Regions from separate parts of the Metabacillus hrfriensis genome, predicted to be linked through region 1. Evidence: riboswitches for the same ligand, from Rfam matches in the RefSeq annotation. Region 1 holds a riboswitch; each other region holds the start of a gene.

Region 1 (7,584 bases):
ATTTTAACCAGGCAGCATCCATACTGGGGCAAGGGTTATCCGCATATCATATCCTCAAAACATCAGGACAAATAAAAAAAGGCGAAACCGTTTTAGTTCATGCTGCAGCAGGGGGTGTCGGTACATTAGCCGTTCAACTGGCGAAGCTGATGGGTGCTGGTGCGGTTATTGCGACGGCAAGCAGCTCTGAAAAATTGAAACTTGCTGTATCCTTAGGCGCTGACGATGGGATTAATTATACAGAAGATAATTGGCATAAAAAGGTGTTATCGAGTACTGGAGGAAAAGGGACAGATATCATTCTGGAAATGGTAGGGGGAGACATTTTCAAAAATAGTTTGAAATGCATGGCTCCAAATGGAAGACTTGTTATCTATGGCCGAGCAGGGGGAAAGGAAACATTATTCGATCCAGCAGTGCTTATGCAGCGCAATATCAGTGTTGTAGGTTTTTGGTTAGTGCATATTCTTAAAAACCCTCAGTTATATAAAGAAAGTGTTGAGGAATTATTGCAATATATAGGAGAAGGAAAGCTGCAGCTTGTTATTGGAGGAGCGTTGCCTTTAGAAGAAGCCAAACGCGCTCATGAACTATTAGAAGGACGAATGACCAAGGGGAAACTCGTTTTGAATCCTTAAGACAGCTCATCATTCATAAGTTTTCTGATAACTTATTTGAATGAAGCGGAAGGAGAAGTGATTCCTGTTGCCAATTGCGAAGAATAATTCTGTAAACATTCATTATCGAACTTGTCCATTGTGTGAAGCTACATGCGGTCTGGAAATTCATACGCAAGGAGAGGAAGTTGTTCACATTAAAGGTGACAAGCTTGATCCTTTAAGCCGCGGCTATTTATGCCCAAAGGGATATAGTTTAAAAGAACTGCATTCAGATCCTGATCGCATAAGTAAACCCATGATGCGCCATGGTCAGGAATGGAAGGAAGTTTCATGGGAAAAAGCATTCACAGAAATCAGTAACAGGCTGAGGTCAATTATTAAAAAGCATGGCAGGGATTCTGTAGGGGTTTATTTAGGCAACCCCAGTGTCCACAACCTATCAGGTCCCTTGTATACACCAATATTTCTGAGGTCGCTGGGAAGTAAAAATATTTTTTCAGCAAGCACTCTAGATCAGATTCCAAAACAGCTTTCGTCTGAAATCATGTTTGGAAATGAAGCAAATCTGCCGATTCCTGATATTGATCATACAGATTATCTGCTCATGATCGGTGCAAATCCGCTTGCTTCGAATGGCAGCTTAATGACAGCTCCAAATATGAGAGGAAGATTGAAGGCACTTCAAAAGCGCGGCGGAAAGCTGATTGTCATCGATCCGGTTCGTACAATAACAGCAAAACAAGCTGATGAACATCATTTTATTCGTCCTGGCACAGATGCTTTGTTTCTATTTGGGATGATTTTTACATTATTTGATGAGGATTTGGTCAACACTGGAAAACTGACAGACCTTATTAATGGAGCTGATGACCTGAAAATGGCTTCACAAGATTTTACTCCTGAAGCTGTATCTTCTTTTTGCGGAATTCCATCAGAAACCATACGTCAGCTTGCCCGTGATTTAGCCGCATCTTCAAAAGCGATTGTTTATGGAAGAATGGGAACCTGTACACAGGCATTCGGTACAATGAACAGCTGGCTTATTGATGCAATAAATGTGCTGACTGGCAATTTGGACAGGGAGGGAGGTGTGATGTTCCCGAAACCTGCAACAAGACGAGCGCTGTCTGGAAAAGCCAGGAAAATTCGCTATGACCGCTATAAAAGCAGAATTAGGAATTTACCAGAGGTATTAAATGAACTGCCAGCCTCATGCCTTGCAGAAGAACTGGAAACACCCGGATCCGGACAAATTAAAGCTTTCATTTCCATCGCAGGAAATCCTGCATTATCTGCACCAAACAGCAGCCGTATTCAGCATGCGCTGGAAAAAACAGAATTCATGGTCAGTATCGATTGCTATTTAAATGAAACAACTCGTCATGCACATGTGCTCCTCCCCATTCCGACACCCTTAGAACGATCACACTATGATCTCATCTTCTCAGGTTTTGCTATAAGAAATATCGCTCATTTTTCAAGTAAGGTTTTTGATTTGCCTGCAGAGAAAAAAGATGAATGGGAGATTCTTCTGCACTTAGCGGCTGCTGTAAGTGAACAAACGATAGACGGAGATCCTGTTAAAGCTCTTGATGATATGTCCCTGCAGCAGCTGATTAAACATGAAATAAGGAATCCAAACTCTCCAATTTTTGAGGAGGGCTGCAGCAAAATCATGGGGATGCTAATAGATAGAAGGGGCCCTGAACGATTACTGGATTTTTATCTGCGTGTAGGCCCTTATGGAGAACATTTCGGAAAAAATCCCGATGGGTTAAGCTTATCCAAGCTTCAGGCTCATCCCCACGGCATCGATTTAGGTGCACTGCAGCCGAGGATTCAAGAAATCCTTCAAACTCTTTCAGGAAAAATCGAATTGGCTGCACCTTTATTAATAGAGGATGTAAAGCGACTGCGTAAAATGATGAAAGAGTCAAAACCTGATACATTGCTATTAGTAGGGAGAAGAGATTTGCGCAGCAATAATTCTTGGATGCATAATCTTCCTGTACTCGTAAAAGGAGAAAACCGCTGCACGCTTTGGGTTCATTCTGTAGATGCCGGACAATTGAAGCTGCTAAAAGGGGATAAAGCTATAGTGAAATCCCGTACAGGAAAAGTAGAAGTGATCGTACACGTTACTGAAGACATTATGCCTGGAACGGTGAGCCTGCCTCATGGATGGGGCCATAGCCTAACTGGAACTCGTCTGCAGACAGCAAGCAAACATGCTGGTGTAAATGTTAATCTTTTAACGGATGAACAAGTAATAGATAAGCTTTCCGGAAACGCTGTCCTTAATGGGGTACCTGTAATGATTGAAAAAAAAGACTAAAGGTATGTCAAATATGACTTACCTTTTTTTGCTTTGTGTGTGAATCTAACTAATTTTAAAAAGGATTACTTTTCCTCATTAAAGAACTCGTTATTAAAAAGATCATAAGCTTCATCTTCCGTTTTATCCTTTTCATGCAGGGAGGAACCCGAGCAGCTGTTTTTTCTTCTGCGATTTAAGTCTTTAAATTCTGCTTCAAGAAATTCTGCCTGATGGTGTGAGAGCTTAATCGTTACTTCATTGTTATTTTCATCTGCAGCTTTCAAAAGAACATAGCTATCTACAGAATCACGTAATGTGACATTGCTGAGTGTCAAATTCATATTGTTCAGTTCATATCTTGCTTTCATAGCTGAAAGGAACCTCCAGTGGTCATTTAGATTATATATACTATTTTATAGGTATGGAAAGAAAAGCACAACGAAGCTGATGAATTAATGAAAGAGAACAAGCGAAAGACCCTGCTGGACAATATGTAACATTTCATCATTTTTCTTTTTACATAACGAAACATGTAATAAGAGGATTTTTCCTATACTATTAATACAGAATATTCTACTAATTATTAAGGAGGAATATTTTTGGCTGATAAAACTCTGACAATAAACAAAGCACGGCTTGAAGAAAGAATAAATGCCCTTGCACAGATAGGAAAAATCAGTGAGACCGGAGTTTGCAGGCTTGCCCTGTCTCCAGAAGACAAAGAAGCAGTCGAAACAGTAAAAGGCTGGATGGAAGAAGCAGGATTAACAGCAAGAATTGATCACTTTGGAAATTTAATCGGACGGCTTGAAGGAAGGAATCCTGAAGCTCCCGTATTAATGATTGGTTCACATATTGATTCACAGCCGTATGCAGGCAGATTTGACGGTGTAATCGGTGTTTTAGGTGCACTGGAGGCCGCTCAAACATTGAAAGAGCTGAATATTACTCCCAATATGCCAATTGAAATCGTCGCATTTTGTGATGAAGAGGGCTGCCGTTTTAATAAAGGGTTGTTTGGAGTAAGGGGGATCCTCGGCAAACTGGAAGAAGGGGAGTTAGACCGGACAGATAAAAGTGGAATCACTCGAAAAGAGGCATTGATTGAATTTGGATGTGATCCCGAAAAATTTAAGGACTCAGAATATCCTTCTGGAGGCATTTCCGCATTTATAGAGCTCCACATTGAACAAGGGCCGATTCTTGAAGCAAAAGATACACCTGTTGGAATCGTTACAGGAATATCAGGACCATTATGGCTGACGGTAGAACTTGAGGGCTTTGCAGGACACGCAGGATCTGTTCCCATGCATATGAGGCAGGATGCGCTTGTAGGAGCTGCAAAAATTGTTGTTGCCCTTAATGAATTAACAAGCGAGGATGTCACTGCGCCTACAGTCGGTACAGTTGGAAGCATGAAAATCTTCCCAGACTCGCGAAATATCATTCCGGAAAAAGTCAGCTTTACAATCGATTTAAGAGATATTGAGATTGAAAGACGCGATTTTATTGAAAATCTGCTAAGAAAAAAAATCCACACAATTTCTGAACTGCATGGATTAACTTATACCATTTCAGAAGATACAAATAGTGAACCGCGGTATTGCTCTGAAAGAATCATGAAGATAATGAAAAATGAGAGTTCACATATCGGACTGAATCCGATTGAATTGATGAGCGGACCTTTTCATGATTCATTAGCGATGTCGTACGAATGTGAGTATGGGATGATCTTTGTCCGCTGTAAAGACGGTATCAGCCATAATCCTAAAGAGTATTCAACGATGGAGGATATCTCAATTGGAACGGAGCTATTATACAGAACGGCTATGAAAATGGCTTTAGATTAAATAATGAAAATAGTAATGGTAAAGCTATATAAAGAGCGCCAAAGTGGATAATTATTCATTTTGGTGTTTTTTGATAGAAAAATAGCGACCTTAAGAAGCAACTTGATGTATTTTAATACATCCTTGTCAAATGAGGCGGCAATTTCTTTTGACTTAAGATTCCTTATGAATCATAATCAAAATGGAAAAAGACAGACAAAGAATACATAAAAAAGATTGAAAGCGGTGTATCGAAATGAAGAAAAAAATTGCTCTATCATGGAGCGGCGGCAAAGATGGCTGTATGGCACTGCATAAGCTCATTGGCCAAGGTCATGAAATTGCATGTCTTATAACCACTGTACCTATTGAGCTAGAGAGGACGTTCGGACATGGCGAGAAAATGGAAGCAATACTAAAACAAAGCGAAGCCTTAGGTATTCCTGTGCATTTTATTAGATGCACATTTAAGGGATATACTCAAAGTTTTATAGACTCACTTAAAGATTTGAAGAATAAATATCAACTTACTAGCGCAGCTTTCGGAGATTTATATCTTGATGAACACCGCAGCTGGGGAGAAAATACGGCAGACTCAGCTGGCTTAGAAGCACTGTATCCGTTATGGATGAAGAAGGATGAAGCTGCGCAAGCCCTTCAAGATTTTGCAGATAGCGGATACAAAGCAGTCATCATCAGAACTCAGGATAATGTGCTTGATGACACATGGCTCGGCCATGAAATTGATCAGCAGCTAATAGAAAGAATGAAGTCCACACCGATATGCCCAATGGGTGAGGCAGGAGAGTATCATACCTTTGTGTATGATGGGCCGCTATTTAAAAAACTGATCAAACTGCAATTTGGCGAGAGAATTCAAATGGAAACAACAACTCGCCTGGAGCTGGAGGATTTAAGCCTAATCGAGAAATAGCCTGACTTAATGAGTTCATTTTCAGATACAAAAAAGAAGTTGATGACATTTCCAGATTTATAGATTACAATGAACAAAAAATATGATTTCTTTAAAAGTGCCTGATGAGATCAGGATAATAGGGAAACCGGTCAGAATCCGGTGCAGCCCCCGCTACTGTAAGCGCAGATTCAGTTGAAACGCCACTGACTTTTCAAGTTGGGAAGGTTCAATAGAAAATGAAGCGCAAAGCCAGGAGACCTGCTTTTAATGATTGATTGCTTGTTTTTCGGTGGGAAGAATAAGTCAGGTACCCTTAGTGTGTATGACTTTGCTTATTAAAGGCCTTGACTGACTTCCATTCAGTTCAAGGTCTTTTTTATGTTTAAAGACGAAAAGAGGAGATGAGTGAATGACAGGGAAAGATCAAAAAGGAAGATTGCTTGTTTATACGGGTAATGGCAAAGGAAAAACAACAGCATCCATAGGTCTTGCTGTCCGTGCGATTGGAAGAGGTATGAAAGTATCCATCCTGCAGTTTATAAAATCACCAGAGAGAACCTACGGTGAAAAAAACGTGCTTGAAAAACTCAACGGTGCTGAAATCCATCAGCTTGGAGCAGGATTCACTTGGACTAAAACACCAGATGTGCACCGGAAAGCTTTAAAATCAGCCTGGCAAATCGCCAAGGAAAAGATTTTGAGCGGAGAGTATGATGTCGTCATTCTTGATGAAATCAATAATGCGCTTGCTATTCATACGTTTCCGATCGATGACGTGCTGCCTATTGAGGATGTCATACATACGATTCAAAACCGCCCAAATCATGTTCATATTGTTTTGACAGGAAGAGATGCAAAGGATGAAATAAAGGAAATCGCTGACCTTGTGTCTGTTATCAATGTGGAAAAGCACTACTACGAAGAAGGTGTAGATGCCATCTATGGAATTGAATACTAATGAGCCAAAATCATTAAAACTGATGATTCAGGGTACACATTCAGACGCTGGAAAAAGCATGCTCGTTACGGCACTATGCCGGATATTTCGAGAGGACGGCTATCGAACAGCGCCTTTTAAATCACAAAATATGGCTCTGAATTCTTACATTACCAGTGATGGCAAGGAAATAGGCAGAGCTCAGGGAATTCAGGCCGAAGCTGCCGGAATTGAAGCCACAACTGATATGAATCCGATCCTAATTAAACCTTCAAAAGATATGGAGTCTCAGGTCGTTTTTCACGGGAAGCCCTATGCAAATATGAAGGCATCCGAGTACAGAGAGGACTTTTTCCAGTTAGGTCTTGAGGCGATTAAAGAATCGCTGATGAAACTGTCGGACAAATACGAGGTCATTGTGATAGAAGGAGCAGGTTCTCCTGCAGAGGTTAATTTAAATGACCGAGAGCTTGTCAATATGAGAGTAGCAGCAATTGCAGAAGCTCCAGTGATTTTAATCGGAGATATTGACAAAGGAGGCGTTTTCGCCAGTCTGGTCGGGACCCTTCAGCTCATTAGCGAGTGTGACCGGAAGCGGATTATAGGTGTCATCATCAATAAATTCAGAGGGGACCTTTCACTGCTTCAGCCGGGATTGGACTGGTTTGAAGAATATACGGGGCTGCCGGTACTTGGAGTTGTTCCATTTTTGCCTGACCTTGAAATAGATGGGGAAGATTCCCTTGTTTTAAGCCAGTATTCAAATGGTACCAATCACGATGCAGAACTTGACGTAGCTGTTCTTTCATATCCGAGATTATCCAACTTTACAGATATCGATCCGTTAAGACTGGAGCCTGATGTGAATATCCGTTTTGTTAAAAAAGCTGTGCATTTTGGAAATCCTGATCTCATCATTTTGCCTGGAACCAAAAACACAGCTGAAGACCTGCTGTTTCTTAAGC
Region 2 (7,584 bases), 250 kb from region 1:
GCCTGACTCTAAACTAAACGTTTCCAAGATTAATCAGTTTCGATCATCCAGAAATAAATGGCATTCTTGCCGCAGCAGGACAATTCCGGATTCATAACCTTTTTTCAATTGATTTGTTCTTCGTGTTGACGAAAAATTTTAAAAATAATAAGTGAACCAACAACGAGTACCCGTTTATGTAAAGTTGTTTGAGAATTTTTTATCCAGCATAAGTTCCCAAGGTATACCTGATACTCTATCTATGCTAATTCCCCATCAAATTCATGCTGCTATTCAGGAATCTCAAAGGATGACAAATTAACGGCTTTATTTTATTGGTTTGGATATTCCGGCTACACACTCTGTGTTTTCCGGAGCAGCAAAACCTTGTTGATCATATTTGTAAATAACGGCTTCTTCTAAAATTTCTTTTCCAGCCAAATGTTTCTGTACGATTTCACTTCCAATTTCCGGAGTAATCGCCTTGTACCATGTTCCTTCAGGATACACAATTACAACACAAGCATCCTTGCATCTTCCGTTACAGCGGGTTCGTGTCGTATGTATCAAGGTATCAAGATTCATATTTGTGACTTCCTCCCTAATCGCCTGCGTAACCTCCTCGCCTCCTTTCCTCATACAGCTGCTGCCATTGCAAATTAATACATGATGTTTCGTTTCCCTCAAATTCCAAGTTGTCATTTTAGCACTTCCAGTCCATTATTTTTTGAAAAATAAAAATGCACCCCTATATAGATAGAGGTGCACAAAAAATACATAGCAAAAGAACATAGCATTTTCTACTACACATCTACCCATAAGCCCGTGGGTATGCGTAAAAGATAGGCAGGTCTCCTGACTAAGGTTCATTGCTTTATTGCGTCTTCCCGAATATTATCAGTGACATTTGCAATAAGCTCCCCATTACAGTGGCGGGTACCGCGACGGCTTTTCACCGTACTTCCCTTTTAATCAAAATCTTGGTAAGATTTTTGAACCTATCTTTTAATTATTTAATTATTATTCTTAATGTTATTATTTCATAAATTTGTCTATTTCGATATTCATATTAAACAAGAATTCAGAAATTAGCAAACTACTTTTTAAAAAATCGGACAACAAAAAAATCCGTCCAATTATTTTGGCGGATAAAACGGAAGCGCTAAATCACATTAAAATAAGCCATTTCCCCTGCTATTCGTTTCACCATTCCCCCGAAGCAAAAGAAACTTTAATACTAAATTTATGAAACTCAGCGCCTCTACATTATTATTCTGTGAGTTGAGGTGGACACTCCTAAAATTAATGATCGAGACAGAATTAGATATATTAAGATCCTTCTCGTGTATGAAAAAACATTTATTATAAAAATATGAAACCTATTTATGCATATAGTTGGATAAAAAAGGACATAAATACCTCTTTTGATCATGCTAAATCATAGAAAAATAAATAGACAACTGCTAAACCTTATAGTAAGGTATAGACAAATTAATCAATCTTAACAGGTGCTGTACATTGAGAATGTATAGCTTAAAAGGGAAGCTCGGTGTAAGTCCGACACGGTTCCCGCCACTGTAAGTCTGAGTGACCTGCATATTGTCACTGCTTTTTATAAAAAGCGGGAAGACGCAGGAAACAATGAAGATGAGTCAGGAGACCTGCCTGTATAAAGAACATAATGTGACCTACGGGAAATAGGGAGGTGTGTGCGAAAGGATATTGCTGTGTCTGTGTGACGGGCTGACAATTGTCTTGTAAGCATTTAAACTCTAGTGGGTTTAAATGCTTTTTTTATTTGAACGCTACTAATTTTAAGGGAGATTGAAGATGAATAAAAAATCATGGCAGGTGTCACTAATCATGGTGCTGGGATTAACAAGTTATTTTTGGCTGAATTCGTACGAAGATGCTTATGCTATGCATATCATGGAAGGTTTTTTGCCTTTTGGCTGGGCGGTTTTTTGGTGGGCTGCAACACTTCCCTTCATACTTGCCGGCTTGCGTTCTATACGTAAGAAGCTTAAAGAAAACCCTGAATTGAAAACAATGCTTGGCCTGTCTGCTGCTTTTGCGTTTGTATTATCTGCCTTAAAGATTCCCTCAGTAACAGGCAGTTGCTCTCACCCAACTGGAGCAGGTTTAGGAGCCATATTGTTTGGACCTGCAGCAATGAGTGTATTGGGTACGATCGTGCTATTATTTCAGTCATTGTTATTAGCGCACGGCGGTTTGACAACCTTAGGTGCAAATGCTTTTTCGATGGCAGTCGCAGGTCCGTTGTTAGCATATGCAATCTTTAAGATCAGCATTAAAGGGAAGATATCGTTTGCGGTTGCTGTTTTTCTGGCAGCTATGCTGGGAGATTTAGGTACATACTTAGTTACTGCAGTCCAATTAGCTCTAGCATTTCCAGCTGAAGTGGGCGGATTTACAGCATCTTTTTCAAAATTTGCAGCCATCTTTGCCTTTACTCAAATTCCGTTAGCAATTAGTGAAGGATTATTAACGGTTATTGTTATGAATTTGCTACAAAAATATAATATGCCCGAATTAAATCAACTGCCTGCTGTTAAGGAGGTTAGGTAAATGAAAAATTTCATTTTGTTTTTATTCGTTATTGTGCTGGCAATTATTCCTTTATATCTCCAAAAAGATGCTGAATTTGGCGGGGCTGACGGTCAAGCAGAAGAATTAATTGAGGAAATTGCACCTGCTTATGAGCCTTGGTTCAGTACAATTTGGGAGCCGCCAAGCGGTGAAATTGAAAGTTTACTATTTTCTTTACAGGCTGCTGCTGGTGCGATTGTCATTGGTTATGTAATCGGATTTGGCCGGGCCAGGAAAAAATATTCCTCTAAATAAATGGCAGAAACAAGGGATCCTAATGTTGAAAATCGATGATTATGCTTATACTAGTGCATTAAAAGATGTTCATCCAGTTGAGAAAGTTGGGTTTGCTTTTGCTTATTTACTATTTACGATCATTACAAAGAATATATGTATTGCTTGTCTAACATTTATTTTGATGAGTGTAGGTATTGTTTTTGGTGCGAAAATACCTTTTTATCATTATATAAAGCTTCTTCTGTTTCCTTCTTTTTTTCTGTTTTCCAGCATAATTGCCATTTTAGTTTCAATTGCTCCTGCGAATGGTGAAAGAATAAATGCAATATGGAGTATTCAAATGGGATCATGGCAACTATATGTTAGCCCATATAGCATCAATCAGGCCTATCATCTCGCTGCAACTGCCTTAGCAAGTGTGAGCTGTTTGTACTTCCTGATTTTGACAACAACTCTTCCCCAGTTGATATGGGTATTAAAAAAAGTAAACCTGCCGACTCTTTTTATAGAATTAGTGGGATTGACTTATCGTTTTATCTTTGTACTGTTGGATAAGATGCATGAAATCTATCTTTCCCAATCCAGCAGGCTTGGTTATCAAAGTTATAGAGTTTGGATCACTTCTATCGCACAACTTATCGTTAGTCTCTTTATTAAATCGATACGTTCTGCCAGAGAATTGCAAATAGCAATAGACAGCCGCGGCGGAGATGAGGGTTTGTATGAAGTGGAATTGAATGTGACGTATAATCGATTTCACTGCGCAGGAATTACTGTTTCCATTGCAGCACTTTTGGCAATAACCTTTATAACACAGATTATTGAATGAAAATGTAAAAGGGGCTACACCAGTGAGATCACCAATTCTTTCATTTGAAAATGTTACATATAAATATCCAGATGGAACTATTGCATTAAAAGATATTTCATTTTCCATTGAACATGGGAAAAAGATTGCCTTAATAGGCAATAATGGAGCTGGAAAATCAACATTATTCTTGCTTCTTAATGGAATTTTAAAACCAACGGCCGGTTCCATTAAATTTAAAGATAAAAAAATAACATATACACGCAAAGAGATCCGGCAAATTCGTAAACAGGCAGGAATCGTCTTTCAAAATCCTGAGACACAGCTTTTTTCATCAAGTGTTTATGAAGATATTAAATTTGGCCCTAAGAATTTAGGGCTAAATCCTGAAGAGCTAGAAAAAACAGTTAACGAGGCAATGGTTTTAACTGAAACGGAAACTTTAAAAGATAAACCACCTCATTTTTTAAGTATTGGTCAGAAGAAACGGGTTGCATTTGCAGGAATTATTGCAATGAATCCAGAGTTAATGATATTGGACGAGCCAACTGCAGGACTTGATCCCTATTATTCTATGAAAATTATGGAGTTATTGCAAAACTGGAACAATAAAAACCGTACGATATTACTATCTACTCATAATGTTGATCTTGCTTATGAATGGGCCGATGAAGTCATTATCTTAAATAACGGAAAGATTATTGCGCATGGTTCTCCTGCAGAAGTATTTCAAAATGCAGAAGCAATCCAACAAAGTCATTTAGAAAAGCCTTGGGTAATGGAGATTTTTGAAAACCTTGCTGAAACAAAAATTCTTTCACACAAAAATTATCCTAAATCCAAAAAAGAGTTAGTTGAAATAATGAGTACATTAAATAAATGCTAATTTGACAGGGTCACGTTAATAGGTCTGATTTACCTTTATTTAATTAAAAAGCATTCGATGTTCAAGGACATCGAATGCTTTTCTTTAATTTTTCTTAATATACATCGGCAGTTCTGTATGTCCAAGCAAGCGAGCATAAACAAATAGATTTCCTTTATGATTTACTTCATGCTCAATTCCCATTTTAATTAGAGCGGTCCCTGGAATTTTGAATCCGAATACATCTGTTAAATCAATGACTTGATTTAACTCTTCCTCTGTTAACGATTCAAGGATCTGCACCGTTTGTTCCGTATAGAGTTCCGCAAGTTTCAGCAGGTTCGTTTCCGTTATTTCAGCTTCCTGCATGAGCGGCTGTGCATTTCCTGCTTTCACTACAGCTGTAAATTTGTACATCGAAGTCAGCATGTGCGTAATCAGTTTTTCTGTCGTCATGGATGTTTCTGCAGGTTTAAATTCAGGGTTATCATGCTGCATTTTTGATATTAATTCCAGTGTTACAGCTCGGTGTGATAGAAAATGGTTGATTAATTTTGAATTCATTAAATGGCCTCCGGCAAGTTATTTAGCAAATCCCATGAACTGCTTCAGCATAGAAAGACCGTATTTGCGTTCATCTCTCGATTTTTGATGCTGCTGAACAAACGCAAGAAACTTTTGCTCGCGAATTTCAATATGCTTTTTGGCAAGCTCCCGTTCGTATCTGATTTCTTCTTGATACATATTCCTTTCATTGCTTGACGTTTCATGGATCACATCAAGCTTATCATGAAGCGCGGAGAATTGTCCTTTTGCAGCACTCAGCTGAACTTTAGATTGTTCATTAAGCTTATTATGAAGGGCTGAAAATTGTCCCTTTGCAGTACTCAGCTGAACTTTAGATTGTTCATTGAGCTTATTATGAAGCGCCGAGAATTGTCCTTTTGCTGCACTCAGCTGAGTTTTGGAATGCACATCAAGCTCCTGCTTGACCGTTCTCTTCATTTCATCAATCAGCGTCAGCTCCAGCTGATCCATTTTCAGCTCCAAAATAGACATATCCTGTTTCCCTTTTTCTTCGATTAAGTTAAAGATTTCCTCAAGCGCAACTTTTATATTTTTCTTTGCTGAAAGTTCCATATCAGTATCAGCCTTTGCTGCAGCAGCCTCAGATTTCCCGTTCATGTTCAGCATTTGGATAATTGTTTCGTGGTCAAGCTGACTGTCTTTTAAGTGCTTAATTTTACGAAGCACCTCAATATTTTCCGGTGAATACACACGTGCATTTTTATGATCCCTCTCGATTTCCAGAAATGCTGAGAATTCCAGTTCCCACATTTTTAAAATATAAGAAGATTCCCCAAGCAATGAAGCAACCTTTGAAATATTTAATGTTTTCCCCACTTAAAACCCCGCCTTTTCTAATTTTTTGTTGCTATATCATTCGAGGCGGACATAAGAGGATTCCTGCAAGTCGACAAAGGTTCTAAAATAAAGTCATCATCCTATGTATTCATGCGTTTTTCGGCATTTTTTGCTTATCAGGATTTTAATAATTACTCTTTTTGCATGGAGTATTCTTTCTCGATTTTACAAATTTCCACTTTATAATCTGAGTACCATTTTTCTTTTCCAGCTTTCTGCGCACTCAGATGCTGGGTGTGCTGCTTCCATTCTTTTATGGCATCAAGAGAATGCCAATAGGAAATGGTGATTCCGAATCCATCGGGCCCTCTCACACTCTCCCATGTGAAGAAAACCAGGCTGTTTTTTTGGCAGCTTCTTCCATGGATTCAGCCATTTTTTCATAACCGGCAGCATCCTTATCCGATCGCTGTGATGTGAAAATAACTGCATATGTATCCAAAGTTTATAACTCCTTTCTAAAAACCTTGTATGGTCATGCCGCCATCAACAAATAACGTTTGGCCTGTAATGTAACTTGCAGCATCAGATCCCAAAAATACAGCTGGTCCGACAAGTTCAGGCAGCTGGCCAATTCTTTTTAACGGGGTGACAGCTAAAATGTCAGATACATATTTTTCGTCGCTCAATATTTTTTCGGTAAGAGGTGTTTCAAAATACCATGGACCAACAGAGTTAACGGCAATATTATGCTGCCCCCATTCAAAAGCCAATACTTTTGTCATTTGAATCATCGCCGCTTTTGTCTGGGCATAGACGACACCTGTACGCAAGGCAGTATGTCCTGCAACGGAAGAAATATTAATGATTCTGCCGCCATTTCCCTGTTGTTTCATCAGCTCTCCCGCTTTCTGTGACATAAAAAAAGCAGATTTCAAATTTGTATTCATAATCGTTTCCCATTCTTCCTCTGTTACATCAAATGCTTTAGACCGAATATTCATTCCGGCATTATTGATTAAAATATCTATGGCTGGATTGATCTCTTTTATTTGCTCAAATGCCTGATTTATACTGTCTTTATCCGTCACGTCGGTGACAATCGGAAAAGCTTTTTGCCCCATTGCTTTAATTTCGCCTGCAACTTCAAGAAGATCTGCTTCTGTTCTGGAAAGCAGTACAACATCTGCTCCAGCTTCTGCATATCCAATGGCTAATGCTCTTCCAATTCCCCGTCCTGCTCCTGTTATAACGGCAAGTTTGTTTTTCAAGTGAAATGATGGTAAATACATGCTAATCCCTGCTTTCAATGAAATATCTCTTATTTTATCATAAAGTTCCGATTTTTCTGTTTAATAAAGTAACTCTTTCAATAGAAAATTGCTGATTTTAAAAAACAAAAAAAGAGCAGACATTTGTCCGCTCTTTCTGCTATTAAAATTTTCCAACATTGCTTCCTGGAATGGAAGTATGAGTTGTTGGTGTATTTGGTGCTTTTTCAGAAGCAGAACGATTTGTTTCAGATCCTCCAGTTAACTCACTGCCAGCTTCTTTTACCTTTGAGCCGATTGATGCCAGATCTTTTTGTGCGTCTTTAGCTGTAGAAAGTGTATCATTTGAAATTTGAACGACGTCATTCACGTTATCCATAACATCTTCATTTAAACGGTCATAGAGTTTTTTTGCCTCATTGATTGCATCTTTTAATGAATCTGCTGCA
Region 3 (7,584 bases), 210 kb from region 1:
GTCTCAACTTTGAGACCGGCCTTTTCTATGCCATGAAATGATCATTATTTATAAAATAAACAAGATGATCTGTCCATTCGTTATTTTCATAAAGAAACCCTTTGCGCAGGCACTCAAACTCCATCCCCACACTTTCGGCCAGCTTTACAGATGGGTGGTTATCAAGATTGATGTGCGCCTCAATACGGTGATAGTTCAATTGATCAAACGCAAGACCGATGGCCGCTTTAACAGCTTCTTTTCCGTAACCCATTCTCCAGAATTGATTATGAATGGTATAACCCATGCGGGCCCATTGAAAATCATCACGGAGCAATGTTGAGAAATCGACATATCCGACATGCTTTCCATCTGCTAACCTGAATACACCGAAAACATATGCTTTGTCTTCATTGATGAGCTGTTGATGTTTGCCGGTGAACGCAGCAAACCACTCTTCCGTGCAAACACTCATATCAAGTCTGCCTTCGTCGTATTTGTGCTGTTTAGGCCACCTGTTTATATATGCTGAAAGCCATGTTTGATAATCAGATGCCTGATAAGGGCGGATGATCAGTCGGACTGATTTTGTATAATAGTTGGCCAACGAATATCCCTCTCTCTTTTTTATGACCTGAAAATTTGATTCAGCTGTATTATTTTTCTATCTTTAAATGATTAGGTTGTACTAATCGTCTTAGGAGAATGGTATGAAACGAGATAATGAGCTTTTAATCCGAATATGCAGAAAGAAACCGCAGCACTTACTCTAAAAAACTCATTCAACACATTCTCTGCAAAAATAGAATTGCTGCCGGCCGAATCAATCACTCTCAGCACCAGGAATTCAGATTGACTGTACATTTTACCCCGGGCCTGTTTGCAGGGAGTCAGTACTGCTGGCTAACGCTCAGTTTCAAATAGATAGGCAGAAAAATTGTAAATGATGTACCGGCACCAGGCTGGCTTTTCACATAAATATGGCCGTTCATTGCTTTAATAATGCTGAAAGATACCATCATACCAAGGCCGGTTCCATTCGATTTAGTAGAGAAATAGGGTTCCCCAAGCCTCAGAACCTGATCATCCGTCATTCCTTTACCATAGTCAGATATCACGATTTTGATATGAGCGTCTTCCTTTATAGTTGAAATTTCTATTATACCGCCAGAAGAATAAGATTCTATACCATTTTTAAGAATATTTATCAGTGATTGCTTAAGCTTTAAAGGATCTCCAAGAACTAAGATGTCATCAGAACTGAAGTTTTCATTAAACTGCACATTTTCCATTTGTGCAAGAGGTGACATGACGTTGATGCAGTTCCTGAGTTCAGTATGGATCTCAATTGGATGATTATTTTCAGCTTCAGGTCTTGCAAATGTCAGATAATCTTTGATAATGTTAGTCGCTCGATCTAACTCGTTTAACGAAATTTCTATGTATTCTTCCTTTTTTTCCTGGCTGATATCTTCTTCTCGAAGCAGCTGCAGAAAGCCTTTTGTCGTCGTCAGCGGATTGCGGACTTCATGTGATATGCTTGCCGCTAAGTGACTGACCACTTCAAGTTTTTCTGCTTTAATCACACGTTTCAGCAAATAAAAGTTTTGGACAATTGTTTCAAAAAGAATCGTTCCTATGACAGCTGCAAATATATGGAGGATAATAAGTTCAATATAAGATTCCAGTTGAAAAAAAGCTCCATAAATCATTTCAATGTGAAGGATTGAAAAAATCAAAGACGTCAGCACGATGGCTGCAACAAGAATTAATTTCTTTCTGAGTCTGCTTTTTAAATAATAGGATGAAAGCATTGGCACGAAAAGAACAAGAATGCCAGCCATCACAATAGTCGGATAGATGCCGTTTCCCCCAATAAGCAGCCGGGTCACAGCGGTAACGGCAAATAAAAAGAATCCAAGTGGATATCCTCCGTACAACAGTCCCATTACAAAAGGTATTCGCCTGAAGTCAAAGAAAAAATCATCCTCAATCATAAACGGGTACAGCATGCTTAAAATAATCGCAAGTGCCGGCAAAATAGCAAAAAGCCACTTATTTCTTTTTTTATTCGTTTCTTTTCTCATATATAACAGCTGTATAATCAACAGCGGGGAAAAAACGAGTAAAAAATTCAGTAAAACATCCTTCATTCCCATGCAGTTCTCACCTTATCCGCAAAAGTATTAAAAAACTTCACTATTAAAATATATATCAAATTTACTAGTGAATGTTAGAATATTCTAAAAGACTTTAAATTTTTTTGTCAGGAGAAAAGTAATGAGCAAACAACAAATGCAAATTAAGTTAATGGTTAAAAAAGAATACGATCTGGCAGCAGAATTTTTGCGGACCGATTTGGAATTGAATGCCCTAATCATTGAGGACTTGACCGAAGAACATATGATGGTTTACGGAGGTTATCTGAATACGCATTTGAACGCCATTTTAATGATTTATCCTGAAAAAATTTATTACTACAGCCCCGATATTAATTTCCCATTAGCAGAATTTGCATTGATCATACGGGAAACCGGCATCAGGAAAATTGTCGGAAAAAAAGAATTGGTCGAAGAGTTTAAATGTCACTTTCAAATGGATCTTGAAAGTGATTCGTTCATGCTCAGATATGAAGGAAGCAAAGATTTTCAGGCAAGCAAGGGTGTTAAAATGATTACTAGTCTTGAAGAATGCCGAAAACTATACGATTTGTTCATGAATGTCGATGAGTATAAAATGATTGGACCAAATGAAGACTTTTTTGCAAATGATCACTTTCAAAACATAGAATCAGGAAAGCTGAATGTATTCTACAAGGCAGTAGAAGGAACAATGGTTTCAACCGCAGGAGTGTTTATTGAAAGCTCCCGCACTGCCATTATAGTTGGTGTAGCTACACCGCCGGTTCATCGTCGGAAAGGATATGCTTCTGAAGTGATTCGTGCCATATGCCAGAAGCTTGCAAATGAAGAAAAGGCCATTTATTTATTTTATAATAATCCAGATGCAGGAAAGCTATATAAACAGCTTGGATTTTATGAGGCTGCAAAATGGAAAGTCCTTGGAATCTCAGCACACTCTTAATATTATGCTTGCATGAAAACGAAACTTCAGCTATGCTTAGAAACAATTGTTAATGAATTTTAAAAATTTAATATTTTTACAAGCGATAGGTGCTAATTACAAGAGTACATTTCTGTATTAGCTTAAAAGGGAAGCTCGGTGAAAATCCGACGCGGTCGCGCCACTGTAATGGGGAGAATTCTATAAAAGTCCACTGTTTTTCTAATGAAAAATGGGAAGGGAATAGAATACAATGAACCTGAGTCAGGAGACCTGCCTATCGTATGCACTTCATGCCTACGCGGAATAGGGAGGGTGATGCGATATGTTGAAACCGGTCTTGTGTCTCAACTCAAGTTAGCTTAGTCCATCAAACTCTCTTCTTTCAAGAGAGTTTTTTTCATGCACCGAAAGTTGAGAAACGATAAGAAACGGGGGAGAGGCAATGAGCATTAAGAATTCAAACTTAGGTTATCCGAGAATCGGAGAAAAAAGAGAGTGGAAAAAGACGTTAGAATCATTCTGGAAAGGCGATTTAACTGAACAGCAATTTGAACAGAAGATGAAAGAGATCAGGCTTTCACATTTGCAGAAGCAGTTGGACAAAGGAATTGATCTAATCCCGATTGGTGACTTCACCTATTATGATCATATACTGGATACAGCTATTATGTTTGGTCTTCTTCCGGAGAGGTTCCGGACTCAAGATGCAAATTCCCTCCAGACCTACTTTAATATTGCAAGAGGCAGCAGTGAGCAAGTGGCGGCTGAAATGACAAAATGGTTTAACACGAATTATCATTATATTGTACCGGAACTGGGTCAGGCAGAGCCAAGACTGACCGAAAACCGGCTTTTGCATCTTTATCTTGAAGCAAAAGAAGAGCTCGGCATAAACGGTAAGCCTGTTATTGTCGGTCCGCTTACCTTAGTTGCTTTATCAAAAGGCGAAAATAAAGACCAAGTAATTCAGAAATTAATTCCTTTATACGTTCAGGTGCTTCAGGAGCTTGCAGATGCCGGCGCTGAGTGGATACAGATTGATGAACCGGTGTTTGTGACATCGAATGCAAATGGTGCATTATTTTCAAAAGCTAAAGAAATTTACGGAACAATCAGAAGAGAGATGGAAAATACAAAGCTGCTGATTCAAACTTATTTTGAAAGTGTTGAACAATACGAGGATCTGGTCAGCCTCCCCGTTGATGGCATTGGACTCGATTTTGTTCATGACAGCGGTGTATCGCTTAGAAAGTTGAAAACGGCAGGATTTCCAAAGGACAAAGTTCTGGCTGCAGGGGTCATTGATGGACGTAATGTGTGGAAGGCAAGTCTGCAAAAGACCGTGAAGCTTGTCCACACTATTTTGGAAGCTGTTGACCGGGACCGGCTGATTCTTCAGCCTTCATGCAGTCTAATTCATGTGCCGGTGACTGCAGAAAATGAACAGCAGTTAGATCCTCTTGTAAAAGATGCCTTATCTTTTGCGGATGAGAAGCTTTACGAACTGAGTGTATTAACGAATTTTATTAACTTTGAAACTGAAGCAGAGGTGCTTAAAGAATATGATTCAGCTACTGATCAGTTATCATCATCAAAGCTGAGAAACCAAAGTGCTGTTCAGGATGCGATGAATCAGCTGGATTCCTTTTCAACAGAGAGAGCGGAAGCTGGTCTGCGGAGAAAACAGCAAAACAAACGGTTCAGCCTTCCATTGCTGCCAACAACAACAATCGGCAGCTTTCCGCAAACAAAAGAGGTTCGGGCACAGCGCCTTAAATGGAAAAAAGGCGAACTGACTGAAAAGCAATACAGTATTTATATAGAAGAAGAAATAAGAAAATGGATTGAAATTCAGGAAAATCTTGAGCTGGACGTTCTGGTGCATGGAGAATTTGAAAGGACGGACATGGTGGAGTTCTTTGGAGAAAAATTATCAGGTATAGCAATTACGACTTTTGGCTGGGTGCAATCCTATGGCTCGCGCTGCGTCAGACCGCCAGTTATATATGGAGATGTTTTACTTGAAGAGCCAATGACAGTAAAAGAAACCGTTTTTGCTCAAAGTCTTTCTGAAAAACCTGTAAAAGGGATGCTGACAGGTCCTGTCACGATTTTAAACTGGTCATTTGTTCGAAATGATCTCCCGAAATCAAGTGTCCTTAATCAATTATCACTCTGCATCCGAAAAGAAGTTGAGGCACTTGAACAAGCTGGTATTGCGATGATACAAGTAGATGAGCCGGCACTCCGGGAAGGCCTGCCGCTTAAATCGGAGAAATGGGATAAGTATATAAAAGATACGGTGACGGCATTTAAGCGGTCTACAGCTTCCGTCCAGCCGGATACACAAATTCATACACATATGTGCTATTCGAATTTTGAAGATATTATCGAAGCGATTGATGCATTAGATGCAGATGTCATTTCAATTGAAACTTCAAGAAGTCATGGTGAACTCATCCATTCATTTGAGAAATATTCATATGAGAAAGGGATTGGATTAGGCATATACGATATTCACAGCCCAAGGGTCCCTGCAGAAAAAGAGCTCGTTATGAATATTAAAAGAGCCCTGCAGGTTTTAGATCCGGAACTTTTTTGGGTCAATCCTGACTGCGGGCTGAAGACAAGAGGAGTCACGGAAACGATTGCAGCATTAAAAGTGATGGTGTCAGCCGCAAAAAGCTGCAGAGAAAAAGCAAGCGAGGCTGCGACTGTATAATTTTCACCAGTTTCATCAAAAAACAAGCCTGTTCCTAAATAGGGAACAGGCTTGTTCGTCATCTTAGCGGACACCTTTCATGTAGCTTTGAATTTTAGGAGAAAGAATTAGCATCAAAAATCCTAAAAGTACAGCTATACCGCCAATGATACCAAAATAGAGAATTTCAGTTTCGGGTTTATAGAATTTAACAATTTGAGCGTTAATAGCTTGAGCAGATGCACTTGTCAGGAACCAAAGACTCATTGTCTGTGCTGAGAATGCAGCCGGAGCAAGCTTTGTTGTTGTAGATAAACCAACAGGTGACAGGCAAAGCTCTCCGAGTACAACCAGGAAGAAGCTGAGTATTAGCCAAATCGGGTTAGCAAGTGAATCTGTTCCGTTCACGTAAGCAGGAATTATCATGATCAAAAATGATAAACCTGCAAAAAACAAACCAAATGCAAATTTTTTCGATGTAGATGGCTGACGATTGCCAAGTTTAATCCAAAGCCATGCAAACACCGGCGCCAAGAAGACAACGAATAATGGATTTAACGATTGAAATAATGATGATGGAATTTCAAAACCGCCAAATTTTAATTGTGTTCGAGTATCAGCGTATGCCCCAAGAATCGTAGCTCCTTGTTCCTGTATCGCCCAGAAAACCATTGCCGCGATGAACAGTGGAATATAAGCAATAAGGCGAGAGCGTTCAACATCTGTTGACTTAGGACTGCGGTACATCACAATGAAGTAAACCGTTGGAATTAATATACCTAAAATACTGATTAAGAAAGTAAATCTTTCTATCGTCAGATAGCCGGTTGAAATGGATATAGCTCCTAAAATTCCGATAACAGCTATACCAATAGCCAATCTTCCGAAAACTTTATTTCTTTCAGAAGGAGTAAGCGGGTTTGGAACTGCTGATCCAGCCAATCCAAGATTTTTCTTTTTAGTCAGCAAGAAGACGATTAATCCTAAGGCCATACCAATTGCAGCAAATCCAAAACCTAAGTGGAAATTATATTTTTGACCTACAGTACCAACAATAATTGGGGCCAGCAGACCGCCTAAGTTGATTCCCATGTAGAAAATGCTGAATCCTGAATCGCGGCGATTATCATCTTTGCTGTATAGATCACCCACAATATTCGAAATATTCGGTTTAAGCAACCCGGTACCGATTACAATGAAGAACATTGACACGAAAAATGCAGCAATGCTTCCAGGGAAAGCAAGAATAATATGACCAAGCATAATAAGGACTCCGCCATAAAAAACGGTACGTGTATTTCCAAGTAACCTGTCGGATATCCAGCCTCCGATGATTCCGGACATATAAACAAGAGATCCGTAGATGGACATAATGGAAAGAGCAGTAGTCTGATCAAGTCCAAGTCCGCCATCTTTCATGGAATAATACATATAATACAGAAGAATAGCTCTCATCCCATAATAAGAAAAGCGCTCCCAAAATTCTGTGAAGAATAGCGTGAACAATCCTTTAGGATGACCGAAAAAACCTTTTTGCGGTACACTTTGTACAATTTTGTCTTTATCAATCGATGACATGATACAAGAATCCTCCTTTTTACCATGTATAATAATACTACTATTAAAATTGAATTGTCAAAAAAAATCGGCAAAAATGCTAGATGAATTATTTTTTTAATATAATTTTACAAAAATGACATGAAAAAACAGGGCTTGCGTGCAGCTTTGTTTTTTCTGTCTATTTCTTTAAGTTCTATAATTAAAGAAAAAAATTACCTTGGGTCTATGCATTTCGTATGATCAGAGATAGCTGCTGACATTAATTGCGTTAATCAGTC

Evidence for each region. A riboswitch is a leader RNA that binds a small molecule or an ion and turns the genes downstream of it on or off. The one in region 1 is predicted to bind cobalamin.
Region 2: it holds a riboswitch for cobalamin, as region 1 does, so the genes downstream of both, QLQ22_RS13840 (energy-coupling factor ABC transporter permease) here and cobO (cob(I)yrinic acid a,c-diamide adenosyltransferase) in region 1, are expected to answer to the same signal.
Region 3: it holds a riboswitch for cobalamin, as region 1 does, so the genes downstream of both, metE (5-methyltetrahydropteroyltriglutamate--homocysteine S-methyltransferase) here and cobO (cob(I)yrinic acid a,c-diamide adenosyltransferase) in region 1, are expected to answer to the same signal.

The regions. Positions count from the first base shown of each region.
Region 1 is NZ_CP126116.1:2,528,404-2,535,987, reverse strand. Features, by position in the region: gene QLQ22_RS12655 (quinone oxidoreductase family protein) at 1-638, shown strand, start outside; gene QLQ22_RS12650 (molybdopterin-dependent oxidoreductase) at 706-2,955, shown strand; gene QLQ22_RS12645 (hypothetical protein) at 3,021-3,305, opposite strand; gene QLQ22_RS12640 (M20 family metallo-hydrolase) at 3,537-4,787, shown strand; gene QLQ22_RS12635 (Dph6-related ATP pyrophosphatase) at 5,023-5,700, shown strand; cobalamin riboswitch at 5,779-5,962, shown strand; gene cobO (cob(I)yrinic acid a,c-diamide adenosyltransferase) at 6,092-6,640, shown strand; gene QLQ22_RS12625 (cobyric acid synthase) at 6,624-7,584, shown strand, end outside.
Region 2 is NZ_CP126116.1:2,779,464-2,787,047, forward strand. Features, by position in the region: gene QLQ22_RS13835 ((2Fe-2S) ferredoxin domain-containing protein) at 307-681, opposite strand; cobalamin riboswitch at 808-996, opposite strand; cobalamin riboswitch at 1,471-1,662, shown strand; gene QLQ22_RS13840 (energy-coupling factor ABC transporter permease) at 1,810-2,568, shown strand; gene QLQ22_RS13845 (energy-coupling factor ABC transporter substrate-binding protein) at 2,569-2,844, shown strand; gene cbiQ (cobalt ECF transporter T component CbiQ) at 2,870-3,655, shown strand; gene QLQ22_RS13855 (energy-coupling factor ABC transporter ATP-binding protein) at 3,648-4,520, shown strand; gene QLQ22_RS13860 (DinB family protein) at 4,605-5,063, opposite strand; gene QLQ22_RS13865 (helix-turn-helix domain-containing protein) at 5,082-5,903, opposite strand; partial or broken gene QLQ22_RS25165 (antibiotic biosynthesis monooxygenase family protein) at 6,056-6,366, opposite strand; gene QLQ22_RS13875 (SDR family NAD(P)-dependent oxidoreductase) at 6,383-7,156, opposite strand; gene QLQ22_RS13880 (YtxH domain-containing protein) at 7,299-7,584, opposite strand, start outside.
Region 3 is NZ_CP126116.1:2,734,825-2,742,408, reverse strand. Features, by position in the region: gene QLQ22_RS13650 (GNAT family N-acetyltransferase) at 26-586, opposite strand; gene QLQ22_RS13645 (ATP-binding protein) at 870-2,138, opposite strand; gene QLQ22_RS13640 (GNAT family N-acetyltransferase) at 2,260-3,063, shown strand; cobalamin riboswitch at 3,134-3,337, shown strand; gene metE (5-methyltetrahydropteroyltriglutamate--homocysteine S-methyltransferase) at 3,488-5,767, shown strand; gene QLQ22_RS13630 (peptide MFS transporter) at 5,831-7,324, opposite strand.